2 regions of the Aeribacillus sp. JST-2 genome follow, and region 2 is predicted to be linked to the other one. Evidence: predicted binding sites of a transcription regulator. Region 2 holds the regulator's gene; the other holds the start of a gene.

Region 1 (7,828 bases), on a different contig from region 2:
CAACACTAAATCATAAACGGTCGTGATAAACAGTTCTCCATTTTTTGTATTAAGTTTTTTTACCGGAACTTTTCGATGCAAAATATGATTTCCTTCAACAGAAAAATAAGGTATTTGAATTGTTGCCAATTCATCTTCAGTTCCAAGGAAAGACAAGAGCGGTTCGATTGCTTCGCCTGTTTGTTCGTCCTCGAGTTTCAAGTTCCATGTTCCGTTATTTTCCCAGCGGGAACCGATTGTTCCATTTGGAATGGCATACATTTCGGTTTTTTCATTCCAAACGAGCGGTTTCCATTCACCATTCTTTGTCTCCAGTCCAACATCCGCTGCATTTAAAAAGCGGTCTTGAACAAATTGTCCGTTTTTCTGTTTTGTCAGCGTCACTAAAAAAGGGAAATCTGTATATTGTTTTGCGTAATGGATAAAGTAATCGACTTTACGATCGACATAATATTCTTTTAAAATAACATGCCCCATCGCCATGGCTAATGCACCATCCGTTCCAGGTTTTACACTAAGCCATTCATCAGCAAATTTGGTTGATTCCGCATAATCGGGACTGACCGAAACAACTTTTGTCCCTTTATAGCGAACCTCAGCCAAAAAATGGGCATCAGGTGTTCTTGTCAACGGGACATTTGAACCCCATGTTAAAATATATCCGGAATTATACCAGTCGCTGCTTTCCGGAACGTCTGTTTGATCGCCCCATATTTGCGGCGATGCCGGAGGCAAATCGGCATACCAGTCATAAAAACTTAGCATTGGACCCCCGATGAGAGACATGAAACGTGAACCGCCGGCATAGCTCAACATCGACATTGCTGGGATCGGCGAAAAACCGATGTTGCGGTCTGGACCGTATTTAATGACAGTATAAAGCAAAGAGGCGGCAACAAGTTGGAGCACTTCATCCCATTTTGCACGCACAAACCCTCCTTTACCGCGTGCTTGTTTATATTGATTTGCTTTTTCCGGATTTTCTACAATGCTTTTCCATGCTTCTATCGGTGTTTCATGCTTTCTAAGAGCTTCGCGCCACATACTCCATAAAACGCCGCGAACATACGGATATTTGACACGCAACGGACTGTAAATATACCAAGAAAAGCTTGCCCCGCGCGGACAGCCTCTAGGTTCAAAATCAGGCATATCCGGTCCTGTACTTGGATAATCCAGCTGCTGGCCCTCCCATGTAACAATCCCGTCCTTCACATAAATGTTCCAACTGCATGAACCTGTACAGTTTACGCCATGGGTTGAACGAACTACTTTATCGTGCTGCCATCTTCTCCGATATACGTTTTCCCAATCACGATCCTCATTTGATAACTGGCTATGACCTTCTGAGTATTTTTCAATAGGTTGGATATATGTTAATTTTTTAAAAAACGATTTCCCATTTGCCAACGCTGTTCACTCCTTTTCTTTTATCCCTTTTATCCTTTCTTTCACTATAAAAAGTACGGAAATAAATAAATGTGATACACATCACAAACATTGCTGTTTTCACAAATATGTCGAAAAAACGTGATAAAATCTTTTTCCCATAAAAGAAAAAGCCGTTCCCTTTTGGTCGACAAGCGGCAGTTTATCACAGTTTCCTTTACGATCCTTCAATGGAAAGAAGCCTGCCCCATTTTCCTGAATTTGCAAAAAAAAGCCGGCATTCTGCCGGTCTTCCTGACGGTTATTCAATATTGCAATAAGATTTTGGACAATCTTCACAATTGATTTGCTTTTTTAAATAATCGAGATTATGAATGATGATTTTTCTCCCTTTGAACGAGACAATGCCTTTTGACTTTAAGGCATTTAACTCGCGGTTAACACTTTCGCGTGATGTTGAACTGAAATTAGCTAAATCTTGATGGGTGATTGAAACATCTAATAAAATTCCGCTGCTAATTTTCACACCATAACTATTTGACATCCGTATTAAGGTGGAATAAAGTGCGCCCTTTTTTCCATATAATACAAGGTCTCGAAATTTCGTATGCTGCTTGCGGAAATGTTCCGTCATCATTTTTAAAAACTCAACAGCAAACGCCGAATTTTTCAAAAGTTCTTTTTCAATCGTTTTATTGTAGATGATTAAGACTTCACTATCTTCCAATGCACGGCAATTAAATAAATATCGGCCGTTATTGGAAAAAATCATTAATTCGCCCATTACTGCGTTCGGTCCACATAAACGCAGACACAATTCTTTTCCGTCTCCGGAAAATTTGCTGATTTGAAATTTACCACGTGAGACAACAAAAAAGTTTTCGCCGACTTGTCCTTCTTGGAACAAAAACGTTCCTTTTTTAACTTTTTCTTTTAAATAAGCCAACTTTTTTAATGATTCTAAATGTTGGTCATTCAATGTGTTCGCCATTTTGATCACCATTTTTTAAATCTTTTCGGAAAAAGTCACCGTTTTTTCCGCCGGTTTTCTCAACCAAATAAGTCTGACCAATGATCATGCCTTTATCAATAGCTTTGCACATATCATAGACAGTCAAGGCGCATACACTGGCAGCTGTTAATGCTTCCATTTCCACTCCTGTACTGCCTTTTGTTTTGGCAAATGCATGGATCACCAATTGATAACGATTTTCATCAACTTGCCATTGAAAGTGAATGTCCACCGCTGTCAATGCGATCGGATGGCACATTGGAATAATATCGGCAGTTCGTTTTGCCGCCATGATACCGGCAACTTGAGCCACTGAGAGTACGTCTCCTTTTTTGATTTGCCCTTGCCGAATTTTTTCATACACTTCTTTTGCAACAAGAACACTGGAAACGGCATGGGCGGTTCTGACCGTTGTGTCTTTTTCTGAAATATCGACCATTCTTGCGCGTCCTTGTTCGTTCAGATGTGAAAATGAGTTCATTCTTTTACCCTCCACTTATTGGAGGAATCAAGGCGACGACGTCTCCATCGCCTATCACATCCTCCTCTGCAGCAAATTCTTCATTAACGGCAACCATGATCGATGAGGATGCCGATATTGAATAGTCGTTTTTTAAAATGTCCCGAAGTTGTTTAACAGTTATATTTTGGTACGGGAGCAAAAGTTCGTCTTTTTGCAATTGCTCTTTTAAATGGGCAAACAGCAACAGGCGGATCATTCCATCAACTCCTCAGGAAAGCCATTTTGATATGAAACAGTTCCTTTTTGATTGCCTACCCACATTTCGCCATCTTCCCAGTGTTCTTTTTTCCATATCGGAACGATTTCCTTGATTCGTTCGATTGCAAGCCGGCATGCTTTGAAAGCATCATCGCGATGCGGCGTTGAAACAGCAATGGCTACGGCAACATCCGTAATTTCCAATTTTCCAATGCGGTGAACAATCGCCGTTTTTGCTTCCGGAAAACGCTCTTTTATTTCAGAGCCGATTTGTTCCAATTTTTTTTGCGCCATTGATTCGTAAGCTTCATATTGCAAAAACAATGTTTTCTTGCCGTTGGTAAACTCTCTGACAGTGCCGACAAACGTCACAATAGCACCTGAAGAACGGTCGACAACATGGTCGATCACACTGGACACATTAATCGGTTCACGGACAATATGAAACATTTTTTGCAAGACGCCTCCTTTCACATTTTATCGGTTTAAATGCAGATAATTTTTTAACCAGTTTATTAGCAGGTCATCATCCTGACCGAGGATGAACGATCGTTTCTTTTTCATCGGTTTTCTGCTTGCGATTGCTTGAATGTTTGGAAGTTCAAGCAAATCCAAGTCATTTTCATCACGAAGACAAACGATTTTAGGATAGGATAATTTTTTATACCCTTCAATAAACAAAACCTCGATTTCAAAAAAATGTTGATAAAGCTCAATGAATTTCATTATAGATTTGCTTTCATCAATCCTTGCATGCAACAAGAGCGCCCCTTCCCCTGCAACAGCGGAAACTTTTGCACCTGCTTGAAAATGGCGAACGGAATCTTTTTGATATACGTCGGGAGTGCCTCCGTGGCCGTGATGCTTCAGCACACCGACTTTAATACCGAGGAAAGCAAACTCTTTGACGCATTTTTCGATAATGGTAGTTTTGCCGCTGTTTTGATAGCCGACAACTTGCATAATTAACATTGCCAAATAGGGGCTCCTTCTTCATCTTCTGTTAACAGCACATCCACTTCGGTTCCCGCTCGATAGCCTCTTGTCCCCCCTGGCAAGACGGTCAAACTATTGGAATCAATCAAAGAAGAGACAATATTTGATTTATCTTTGCCAATTGGTTCGACGGTCAATTTCCCATTTTGATAAGATAGTTTCGTGCGAACAAACCTTGTAAACGGATTCGGTTTTAAAAAATCCGCTGCCAGTTCGGCACGTATTTTTTTCAAATATCGGTGTTTTTGCCCGAGCATTGCTCGGATGTAAGGGCGGACAAACAGTTCAAAACCTACATAACAAGCAGAAGGGTTGCCGGATAAGCCAAATAACAATTTGTTGTCGACTACAGCAGCTGATGTCACACTTCCGGGGCGCATGGCAATTTTATCAAACAACAATTCGGCACGAAGCGATTCGTAGACGGCTGGAATATAATCGTAATCGCCGACTGAAACTCCGCCTGTCGTTACAACGATATCCGCCACATCCATGGCGTTTTTAACAGCTGCCAAAACATTTTCAAACGAATCATTGACAATTCCGCATCCAACCGGTTTAGCGTGTGCTCTTAAAATTTGCGCTTGCAACATGTAAGCATTGCTGTTGCGGATTTTCCCGGGTTCAAGCGGCTGATATACTTCAAGCAATTCGCTGCCCGTGGCGATGATGGCTACTCTCGGTCTTTTCATAACGGGAATATGATAAAAGCCAAATGTCGCCAAAATTGCGGTAATACCTGGATTAATCATCGTCCCTTTTTCAACTAGCAGGCTTCCTTTTTTGACATCTTCGCCAATGCGCGACAAATTTTCACCGGGCGATATATTCCGTTTGATTTCCACATACACTTTGCCATTGCGTTTCACTTCTTTTGTTAATTCTTTCATGACGACAGCATTTGCCCCTTTTGGAATAGCTGCACCAGTCATAATTTTAACGGCTTGATTCGGAAGAATGCCATCATTGTAGACACTTCCTGCCCCGATGGTTCCAATCACTTCCAATTGAACAGGCTGTTGGGATGACGCTGATTGCGTCGATTCAGCAAAAATGGCATAGCCATCATAAGGTGAACGGTCGAACCAAGGTACATCTGTCGTCGCAATGATGTCCTTGCCAAGGATGCGTCCAAAACATTTCTCGATCTGGACGTATTCCCATTCCCCTTCCATGCTTCTATTGATCACTCGTTCAATCGCTTCTTCCACCTTAATCGGTTTTCGCACGTTGTCCATTCCCTTCTTTTACCAGATTATAACATCACTTTACCCATGATGCGTGATAATCGGTGTGCAATTTATCACAAAATAAATGCGGATATAAACATTTCACATAATGTTCATTGTTAGAAAGAGAAATCTATTATTGGCTAAAAGTTTCGTAGTCTTCTTTTGTATTAATATTTAGAAACAATTTTTCTTCATCAAACTTTACATATTTTACCTTTATTTGGCCAAGCAGTTCCTTTACCGATAATTTTTTTTGCTCTAATAAGCTTTTGATTACCTTCTTTGTTTTTTGATGATATGCGGCCGCAAGCGGTTCTGTTTTGCCGTTTACGATAGGAACAACCGCCTCATACGGAGTGTTAAGATAGCCTGCCAGCTTTTGAAACACGGCTGCTTTTATAAAAGGGGTATCACACGGTGCGACCAAATACCATTCAGAATTGTATTGGGACATCACGGTGTAAATTCCTGCAAGCGGTCCGTGCCCTTTATATATTTTCAAATCATATGTATAAGGAATGTTTTGGAGTTCAGGCAATCCTGTTTTGATCTCCGGACGGATCACTGCAACAATCTCATCAGCAACTTCTTTCAAGGCATCGACGCTAATCATAAGAAAAGGTTTGCCGTTTCTTTTGGCCAGTGCCTTCGGTTCGCCAAAACGCTTGGATTGCCCTCCAGCCAAGACGATTCCAATGATGTTTTTCATTGCCTGTGCATCTCCCAAACAATATGGCGCAGTTCGGGCAGAATTAATTTTTCCATGGCAAGACGGACTGCATTCGTCGACCCCGGCATGCAAAAAATGACTTTATCTCCTATGGCACCAGCCAATGCTCTACTTAACATGGCGGCACTTCCGATTTCCTCGTAGCTTAAATAGCGGAACAATTCGCCAAACCCCACCATTTCTTTTTCAATTAAGCTTTTTACTGTCTCCACTGTTACGTCCCGTTTCGTAAACCCTGTTCCACCGTTTAATAAAATGATATCAATATCATGATTGCTTTCCAAAATGGCAGACCGTATCTCTTCTTTGCTATCTTCAACAATTACGTATTCTTTCACTTCCATCTGTTCTTTCTGCAGCATTTCAACAATTAGCGCACCGCTTCTGTCGGTTTCCTTTGTTCGTGTATCGGAAACTGTAATGACTTTGCAGCGAACTGAAACGTTTGCTTGCCTTTTATGATCGTTGGCACCCATTTTCCATCACCCGCCAATATAAGACATTTCAATTCGTTTTTTTGCAGAAACAGCTTTTCCTCTTTCTTCAGAGTAATGATCCCTGCGATTAGACCAAATCCTTTCAATTATGCTTTTGAGTTCTTCATCATTTGCTCCATTTCTCATTACCGACAAAATGTCGACGCCATTTGAAGCAAAAAGGCAAGTAAATATTTTTCCATCCGCAGATAAGCGGATGCGTGTGCAGTCAGAGCAAAATGCCTGCGAAACAGAAGAAATAAAACCAATTTCAACTTTGGAATCGACGTATCTGTATCGTTTCGCCACTTCGCCTAAATAGTTAGCTTCCAACGGTTCAAGCGGCATTTCTTTGTTAATGAAATCATGAATTTCCTTGCTTGTTACCACTTCGTCCATCTTCCAGCCATTTAAAGTACCGACATCCATATATTCAATAAAACGGAGAATGATCCCTTTTTCTTTAAAAAAGCGGGCCATCGGCAAAATTTCTTGATCATTCCATCCTTTTTTTACAACCATATTCACTTTTACTGTAAGGCCATTGGAAACGGCTTCTTCGATTCCTTCCAAAATGACGGCCGATTTTGCTTTATTCCCGTTTAATTTCGCAAACACTTCGTCATTGAGAGCATCAAGGCTGACATTAATTCGGTTTACACCCGCTTTTTTTAATTTACCGGCATACTTTTTTAGCAAAAATCCGTTTGTTGTCAATGAAATATCTTGAAGACCTTCAATGTTTGCCAACATGCCGGCGAGAACGTCAATCTCTTTCCGTAAAAGCGGTTCACCGCCTGTCAGACGAATTTTTCGCACACCAAGTCCTACAAAAATATTGGCTAAGCGGTAAATTTCCTCAAAGGTCATCAGCTGCTCCCGCTTCAAAAAACAATATTCTTTTCCTTCTATTTCCGGCATACAATATACACAGCGAAAATTGCACCGATCCGTCACCGAAATGCGCAAATCCAATAAAGGGCGGTTCAATTGATCTCGCAACATCTTCCTCTCCTTATACATGCTTTCTTCATATGTTACAGACAAGCTAAACAAAAGAATGTGATCTCTGTCACATCAATTCGAATGATCATAAAAGATTAAATTAATTGTAAAAAAAATTTTCTGAAAATGAAACCTATTTGGAATTCATTTTGCCAATTTTCCATTTTTTATGGCTAACATGATGGGGCTCTATACGATGAATTGGGGAAACAAAATAGATAAACGAATAATACGTTAAGATTTCGGAAACGGAGGCTTTCTTAAAAG
Region 2 (7,828 bases):
TTCCCGTTCAAATTCTTTCAAAGCGTAGTTCGGGTAATATCCACGAACTTGTACATCAGGAAAGAAATATCAAGTAGCCGGCATCCGCCGGCATGCCTTCAGAGAAAAATGGAAAACGTACAAAAGCAAGTGAAGAAAAAACGTCTCATTTCAGACAGCCCCGTTAGAACCAGTAGATCGAAGAGGACATAAAGAAAATAATTTGGACTTGACTAGGATAAGATGAACAGCCTTACCCCAATTGAAAAAAGAAGTAAGGTTGCCTAGTTTTTATAAATATTGTCTATTTGACACAGAGTATCCTCAAAATTCTTTCCCCATTGCATGAATGAATCTCATACAAAGCTCTTGAACAGTTCAATCTCTGTTTTCATAAGCATACAATTATTGAATTCTTTATGCATCGAAAAACTTCCCTTTAGGCTGCCTATCTTAAGGGGAGCAACTCAGAACTTATGAGAAGCCTCTGAGATTTTAGTTTTAGCATCATTTTTTCAGTTTCGTCACCACAACGGTACCAAATCGACATAGTCATGAAAAAAACCCCTTGAAATCAAGGGGTTTTTTGTCAAATTACATCATGCCGCCCATTCCGCCCATGTCAGGCATACCGCCGTTACCTTTGTTTTCTTCCGGTTTGTCAGCCACTACTGCCTCAGTTGTTAAGAACATAGCGGCAACAGAAGCTGCGTTTTGCAGAGCGGAACGAGTAACTTTTGTCGGGTCAACGATTCCGGCTTCAATCATGTTCACCCATTCGCCTGTTGCAGCGTTAAAGCCGACGCCGACTTCTTCTTTTTTCAAGCGTTCAACAATGACAGAGCCTTCTAGGCCAGCGTTATGGGCGATTTGGCGAACAGGTTCTTCTAATGCGCGAAGCACGATGTTGACGCCAGTTTGAATGTCGCCTTCTGCTTCAATTTCAGCCACTTTGTTGTATACATTTACTAGAGCTGTACCACCGCCGGAGACGATACCTTCTTCCACAGCTGCACGAGTGGAGTTCAGAGCGTCTTCGATGCGAAGTTTGCGTTCTTTCAATTCTGTTTCAGTAGCGGCGCCAACTTTGATGACTGCTACCCCGCCAGCCAGTTTTGCCAAGCGCTCTTGAAGTTTTTCTTTATCGAATTCGGAAGTTGTTTCTTCTAATTGAGCTTTAATTTGATTTACGCGAGCTGCGATTTTATCGCTTGCTCCTGCGCCTTCAACAATTGTAGTTGTTTCTTTCGTAACAACAACTTTTGCAGCGCGTCCTAATTGAGAAATATTGGCGCTCTTAAGATCTAATCCAAGGTCTTCCGTGATGACTTCACCGTCAGTTAGGATTGCGATATCTTCCAACATCGCTTTGCGGCGGTCGCCGAATCCTGGAGCTTTTACAGCAACAGCATTGAATGTGCCGCGAAGTTTGTTCACAACCAATGTAGCTAAAGCTTCGCCTTCAACATCTTCAGCGATAATTAACAACGGTTTGCCTTGTTGGACAACTTGTTCTAATACAGGCAAAATTTCTTGAATGTTAGAGATTTTTTTGTCAGTAATTAAGATATATGGATTTTCAAGAACAGCTTCCATTTTGTCGGAATCTGTTACCATATATGGAGAAGCGTAGCCGCGGTCGAATTGCATACCTTCTACAACATCAAGTTCTGTTGAGAAACCTTTTGATTCTTCAATTGTGATGACACCGTCGTTGCCAACGCGCTCCATTGCTTCAGCGATTAATTGTCCTACTTCTTCATCAGCAGCTGAAATGGCAGCAACTTGTGCGATAGAATCTTTTCCTTCAATTGGTTTAGAGATATTTTTTAATTCTTCCACAGCAACTGCTACTGCCTTTTCAATACCTTTGCGAACGCCCATAGGATTTGCGCCGGCTGTTACGTTTTTAAGACCTTCGCGGATCATCGCTTGCGCCAAAACTGTTGCAGTTGTAGTACCGTCCCCTGCTACATCATTTGTTTTGCTGGCAACTTCTGCAACTAATTTTGCTCCCATGTTTTCAAAAGGATCTTCCAATTCGATCTCTTTTGCAATTGTTACCCCGTCGTTAGTAATTAACGGCGAACCGAATTTTTTCTCAAGTACAACGTTGCGGCCTTTCGGACCCAATGTTACTTTAACAGCATCTGCTAATTTATCAACACCGCGCAGCATTGCACGACGAGCTTCTTCACTAAATTTAATTTCCTTTGCCATGTTGCGAAAACCTCCTCAAAATTTTATTTCATTATGATATCCAAGCTGTGGCTGCCATTAACCAATCACAGCTAAAATGTCGCTTTCGCGCAAAATTAAGTATTCTTTGCCTTCGTATTTTACTTCAGTGCCTGCATATTTTGAGAAGATAATGCGATCGCCAACAGCAACTTCAGGTGCTACTCGTTCACCATTATCTAATACACGACCTGAGCCGACTGCTATTACTTTGCCTTCCTGCGGTTTTTCTTTCGCAGTGTCAGGCAAAACGATACCGCTTGCTGTTTTTTCTTCTGTCTCAACAAGTTCAATAACAACGCGATCACCTAATGGCTTTAACAAGGGAAACAACCTCCTCAAATCTTTTGAGATTTATAAAATTTGCCTTTTTATTAGCACTCGTTATTATAGAGTGCTAACACCAATTATTATATTAAAGAAACCTAATTCATTTTTCAAGTATCTTTTAAAAAAATTTCTCGGCGCTGCAAAATAATAACAGGCCGGTTCTATCTAAAATTCTCTCTCAATGTTGACGATCGGTTTATGCTAAAATAAATTTATAAATTTTTTTAAAGGGGAACGCATTGGTGAAAAAACAAGATTGGTGGATTATCATTACGTATACCATTATGCAGTTGTCTGCTTTTGTCGGTGTGCCGCTTTTTTATAAACTGGGAATTGGTGCGGACGAGAATCCGAATAACAGCTTATTTCAAGCTCAAGCCTATTGGTCGATTGTCAGTTTCACAATAGCGCTTTTACTGATATTATTTTTCCTCCGCCATGATGTCAAAAACAAAGAACGCCATATTCAGGCGGCGCCAGCAGCAGAGTCTGTCGCATGGGCTGTTTTGGGAGTCTTTTTAGCTTTTTTCGTCCAAACGATTGCCGCAAATATCGAAGTATATATATTTAACATTCGCCCTGGATCGGAAAACACTCAGCTGATCATTGATCTGATAGAAGTAACGCCTTATTTGATCATTGTCACATCGATAATAGGCCCGATCTTGGAAGAAATCATCTTTCGAAAAATTATTTTTGGCGCTATCTATCGTAAAACAAACTTCTTTATCGGCGCTCTTGTCAGTTCCTTGCTGTTTGCGATCGTCCATGGCGAGCCCGAACACATATTGCTTTATGCTTCGATGGGATTTACGTTTGCCTTTTTATATGTCAAAACAAAACGAATTTTAGTTCCTATTTTTGCCCATACAATGATGAATACGATCGTTGTGCTCATTCAAACGATATTTCGCGACGACATTGAAAACATGATTCAACAAATGGAACAAATTCAAACAATTATTGGAGGCATCTGAGAGTATGAAGTTAAATCCGAATTCCATGGGACTATTTTATTTCACCATGGGAGTTTTATTTACATATTTGGCAATACAAAGCGCAAAAGATGGTTTGTGGTCAATCCCGACATTCATATTGATGGTTTTAGCTACATTTGATTTTGCCGTTTCGCTTCGAATGTTTGCTTTTTCCTATAAGCTTCGAAAAAACAAAAAATAAGGGACTGTCTATAAAGTTCATTTTAGTCTCACATGTTTCCAAGTAAAAGACCCAAGAATGTTGATATAACAGCATTCCTGGGTCTTGCTTTTTTCATAAATTCGTCTGAAAAACCGTTTTTTGGACAGCACCTTTTATTTTGGATTTTTTTCTTCTTTTGCTTTTGATTGTTGCGACCTTTTATAAGCGAATCTTGAAACAATGATGCTGATTTCATATAAAATCAACAACGGAATTGTTACCATTAAATGGGAGACGATTTCCGGCGGCGTAATAATCGCTGCAATGACGAGCAAAACAAAATAAGCATATTTTCTGATTTTTACCAAAAATGCCGGATGGATGATTCCAAGCCTTGTGAAAAACATAATGACAACGGGCAATTCGAATAACAGACCAAACGGCAATGTTAACTGCAGCAAAAACCGAAAATATTCATTGATCCCGATCATTTGCTCAATGTTTAAATCATCAGCAATACGCTCCATAAAATCTATGACAAACGGAAACAAAACGAAATAAGAGAACGCTACACCTGAAAAAAACAATATGAGCGAAATGGGAATATAGCTTAACGTCACTCGCCTTTCTTTTTCATAAAGCCCTGGGCTGATAAAAGCCCACAACTGATAAAATAAAACGGGCAAAGTTAAAACAACGGCGATAATGAAAGTAAACTGCATATACACCATTAACGGGTCAGCGGGGCGAAAGGCATTTAATACAAAACGCTTGGCTTCGCTTGTCTGCTGTAAATAAACGATGATCGGCTTGGCCAAGAAAAAACCGGCAATGAAGGCAATGAAAAAGAAAACGACTACAATGATCAGCCGTTTTCTCAACTCTGCTATATGTTCCAACACAGACATGTTTTTATCTTTCATAACGTTTCATCCATTCTTTCACTCTTCTTTTTTCTTTTCATCCTCTTTATCGTCCGTTAATCCTTTTGTCGCTTTTTTAAATTCTTTTAACGTATCCCCTGCGGCTTTTCCAAGTTCAGGGAGTTTTTTCGGTCCGAAAATAAGAAGAGCTGCAATGATGATGAGGATCAGGCTCCCAGGTCCGATTGTCGGCATAATGCGAACACTCCTTTATTGTTCATCAGAATAATGCTTCAAAAAATATGCAAGCGCCTGCAGTTCGACAGATAAATCAATATGATGGATGCGAATGTTTTCCGGAACATTCAGGCGGGCCGGCGTAAAATTCAATATTCCTTTAATTCCTTTTTTCACTAAACGATCAGTAATGCTTTGCGCCTCTGTAGCCGGAACTGTTAAAATGGCTACCGGCACGTCTTCCGGCAAAACGGTTTCCAGTTCATTCAAATGATAGACAGGAACTCCCCCAACTTCCTTTCCTATTTTATCTTCTTGAACATCAAAAGCAACCACAATTTGTGTGTTATTATTTTTCGTAAAATTGTATTTTAAAAAAGCGGTTCCTAAATTTCCGACTCCAATCAAGGCGACTTTTGTCAATTCATCTTGATCAAGCGTCTTTCTAAAAAATGATAACAAATAATTCACATTATATCCATAACCTTTTTTGCCTAATGCTCCAAAATAAGAAAAATCTCTTCTTATCGTCGCTGAATCTACTTTGACTGCTTCGCTCAGCTCCTTTGAGGAAACACGTTGTTTCCCTGATGCGTGCAAATTTTGCAAAAAACGATAATATAATGGCAACCTTTTGGCAGTTGCTTGCGGTATTTTAGATTGATCTTGATTCATGTTCATCCCTCGCTATCAACAAACGAACAGTGATATCGATCGAAACTATTCATTTCAGGTCACAGCTGTTTAAAACTGCGGATCGTGTTAACGCTTCCACGTAGTAGTTTCTATAATTTTACAATTTTTTTGTTCGCATAATTGCTCTATGCTCTTCTCCATCTTAAATGCGCAGCCGTTTTAGCCTTTACTCTGCTCTACATTAAAACTATACACTATTTTTTTCATATTGTCTTTTGGATGATTGTTACAATTTCTTGACCTTTTCTTGCTCGAATGAGAATCTATGAGCTACACTAATCCTATCATAGATTGAGGTGAACAAACATGATGTTATTGCAGCTAAACCAAATTACGAAATATTTTGGCGCTGATCTTATTCTATCGAATATTAAACTTGAAATCCAAACGGGAGATAAAATTGCTCTCGTGGGACGAAACGGCGCTGGAAAATCAACTTTATTAAAAATCATTGCCGGTGAGATGTCATATGATTCAGGTGAAATCGTAAATCCGAAGGACTTAACAATTGGTTATCTGGCCCAAAATGCAGGGTTGGAATCAGATCGTTCGATTTGGGAAGAAATGCTGACGGTATTCGAAGACCTTCGAAAAATGGAAAAACAGATGAGACACCTTGAACAAAAAATGGCGGAAATAAATCCCTCTACAGGAAGCAGCCAACTGGAACGTTTCATGAAAGAATATGATTTGCTTCAACATTCATTTAAAGAAAAAGGCGGATACCAATACGAGGCGGACATCCGCTCCGTTTTGCATGGATTAGGCTTCTCCGATTATGATTACTCAACCAAAATTTCCGTTTTAAGCGGAGGCCAAAAGACTAGATTAGCGCTTGGCAAGCTTCTTTTGACAAATCCCGATTTGCTTATCCTTGATGAACCGACAAACCATCTTGATATGGAGACGTTAAGCTGGCTTGAGCGTTATTTGCAAAGCTATGATGGAGCTGTGCTTATTGTTTCCCATGACCGCTATTTCTTGGATAACGTCGTTCAAGTGATATATGAAATTTCCCAAACTATTTGCACGAAGTATGTTGGAAACTACAGCGCCTATTTAAGGCAAAAGGCGGAAAATTACGAACGGGAAATGAAACAATATGAAAAGCAGCAAGAGGAAATCGCCCGAATGAAAGAATTTATTCAACGAAATCTGGCAAGAGCTTCAACGACAAAAAGAGCTCAAAGCCGGAGAAAAATGCTTGAAAAAATGGAATTGATCGATAAACCAAACAGCGGCGAGAAATCAGCCCGCTTTTCCTTCGAAATCGAACGGCAAAGCGGAAATGATGTATTGAAAGCATCTGATTTAGCGCTTTCTTACGATGGCCAAACAACGATCGCATCAGGCATAAGCTTTTTCATTCATCGAAAAGATGCCGTTGCATTAATTGGACCAAACGGCATCGGAAAATCGACATTATTAAAGACCATCCTTCATCGGTTAAAACCACTGGAAGGGAAAATTGAATTCGGTTCAAATGTAAAAATCGGCTATTACGACCAAGAACAAGCTGATTTAACATCGTCAAAGCGTGTTCTTCATGAACTATGGGATGATTATCCAGAAAAAACGGAAAAGGAGATTCGAACCGTTTTAGGCAATTTTTTATTTTCCGGTGATGATGTTCTAAAAACAGTCTCCTCTTTAAGCGGGGGCGAGAAGGCTCGTCTTGCGCTCGCAAAACTGATGCTGAAAAAAGCTAATTTCCTTGTCATGGATGAGCCGACAAACCACCTTGATCTGGACAGCAAAGAAGTATTGGAAAATGCCTTGATCGATTATCCGGGAACAATTCTTTTTGTTTCCCACGACCGTTATTTTATTAACAAAATTGCCACAAAAATATTTGAATTATCCACAAATGGGATAACGGAATATTTAGGCGACTATGATTATTACATCGAAAAAAAAGCTGAAATGGCCGAGCTTAAAAAATGGACTCAATCGGAAAAAATGTTGGATGAAAGCGAGAATCGAAAACAAAGCAAACGATCTTATCTACAGGAAAAAGAACTGAAAAAGCGGGAAAGGCAAAAACAGCGGCTTATTGAGGAAATTGAGAACGAAATTGCGGAAATTGAAAAAAAGATTGCGGAAAATGATGAAAAACTTTGTGATCCAAATGTTTATCAAGACCACGAACAGGCGCAGGAAATCCATGAACAAAATGTTGCCTTAAACAAACAGTTGGAAAAGCTGATCAATGAGTGGGAAACGCTTCAAACGACATAACCGGCAAAGAACGCCGGTTATTGTTTTTTTCAACATCAATAGTTTTCCACAAACAAAACCTCTGTCCTATTTCATTTCGGTTTATTTATACACATTATCCACAAAAA

The links. Region 2 encodes Rex, which represses fermentation and respiration genes when NADH is low (regulators of the CRP and FNR family bind a similar motif). Its sites were predicted from a motif close to TTGTGAAATATTTCACAA; they were not measured.
Region 1: AC0KTX_RS09095 (nitrate reductase subunit alpha) is a predicted target of Rex. The motif match lies at 1,480-1,497, and genes of this name have one in related genera.

What each region holds. Positions count from the first base shown of each region.
Region 1 covers NZ_JBVVUU010000013.1:59,231-67,058, reverse strand. The annotation lists gene AC0KTX_RS09095 (nitrate reductase subunit alpha) at 1-1,410, opposite strand, end outside; gene AC0KTX_RS09090 (Crp/Fnr family transcriptional regulator) at 1,691-2,380, opposite strand; gene moaC (cyclic pyranopterin monophosphate synthase MoaC) at 2,361-2,882, opposite strand; gene moaD (molybdopterin converting factor subunit 1) at 2,887-3,120, opposite strand; gene AC0KTX_RS09075 (molybdenum cofactor biosynthesis protein MoaE) at 3,117-3,572, opposite strand; gene mobB (molybdopterin-guanine dinucleotide biosynthesis protein B) at 3,600-4,094, opposite strand; gene AC0KTX_RS09065 (molybdopterin molybdotransferase MoeA) at 4,088-5,356, opposite strand; gene AC0KTX_RS09060 (molybdenum cofactor guanylyltransferase) at 5,484-6,059, opposite strand; gene AC0KTX_RS09055 (MogA/MoaB family molybdenum cofactor biosynthesis protein) at 6,056-6,556, opposite strand; gene moaA (GTP 3',8-cyclase MoaA) at 6,563-7,561, opposite strand.
Region 2 covers NZ_JBVVUU010000016.1:48,557-56,384, forward strand. The annotation lists partial or broken gene bglA (6-phospho-beta-glucosidase BglA) at 1-69, opposite strand, end outside; gene groL (chaperonin GroEL) at 574-2,199, opposite strand; gene groES (co-chaperone GroES) at 2,257-2,541, opposite strand; gene AC0KTX_RS09985 (lysostaphin resistance A-like protein) at 2,790-3,524, shown strand; gene AC0KTX_RS09990 (YdiK family protein) at 3,571-3,726, shown strand; gene tatC (twin-arginine translocase subunit TatC) at 3,861-4,610, opposite strand; gene tatA (twin-arginine translocase TatA/TatE family subunit) at 4,629-4,805, opposite strand; gene AC0KTX_RS10005 (redox-sensing transcriptional repressor Rex) at 4,821-5,462, opposite strand; gene AC0KTX_RS10010 (ABC-F family ATP-binding cassette domain-containing protein) at 5,790-7,721, shown strand.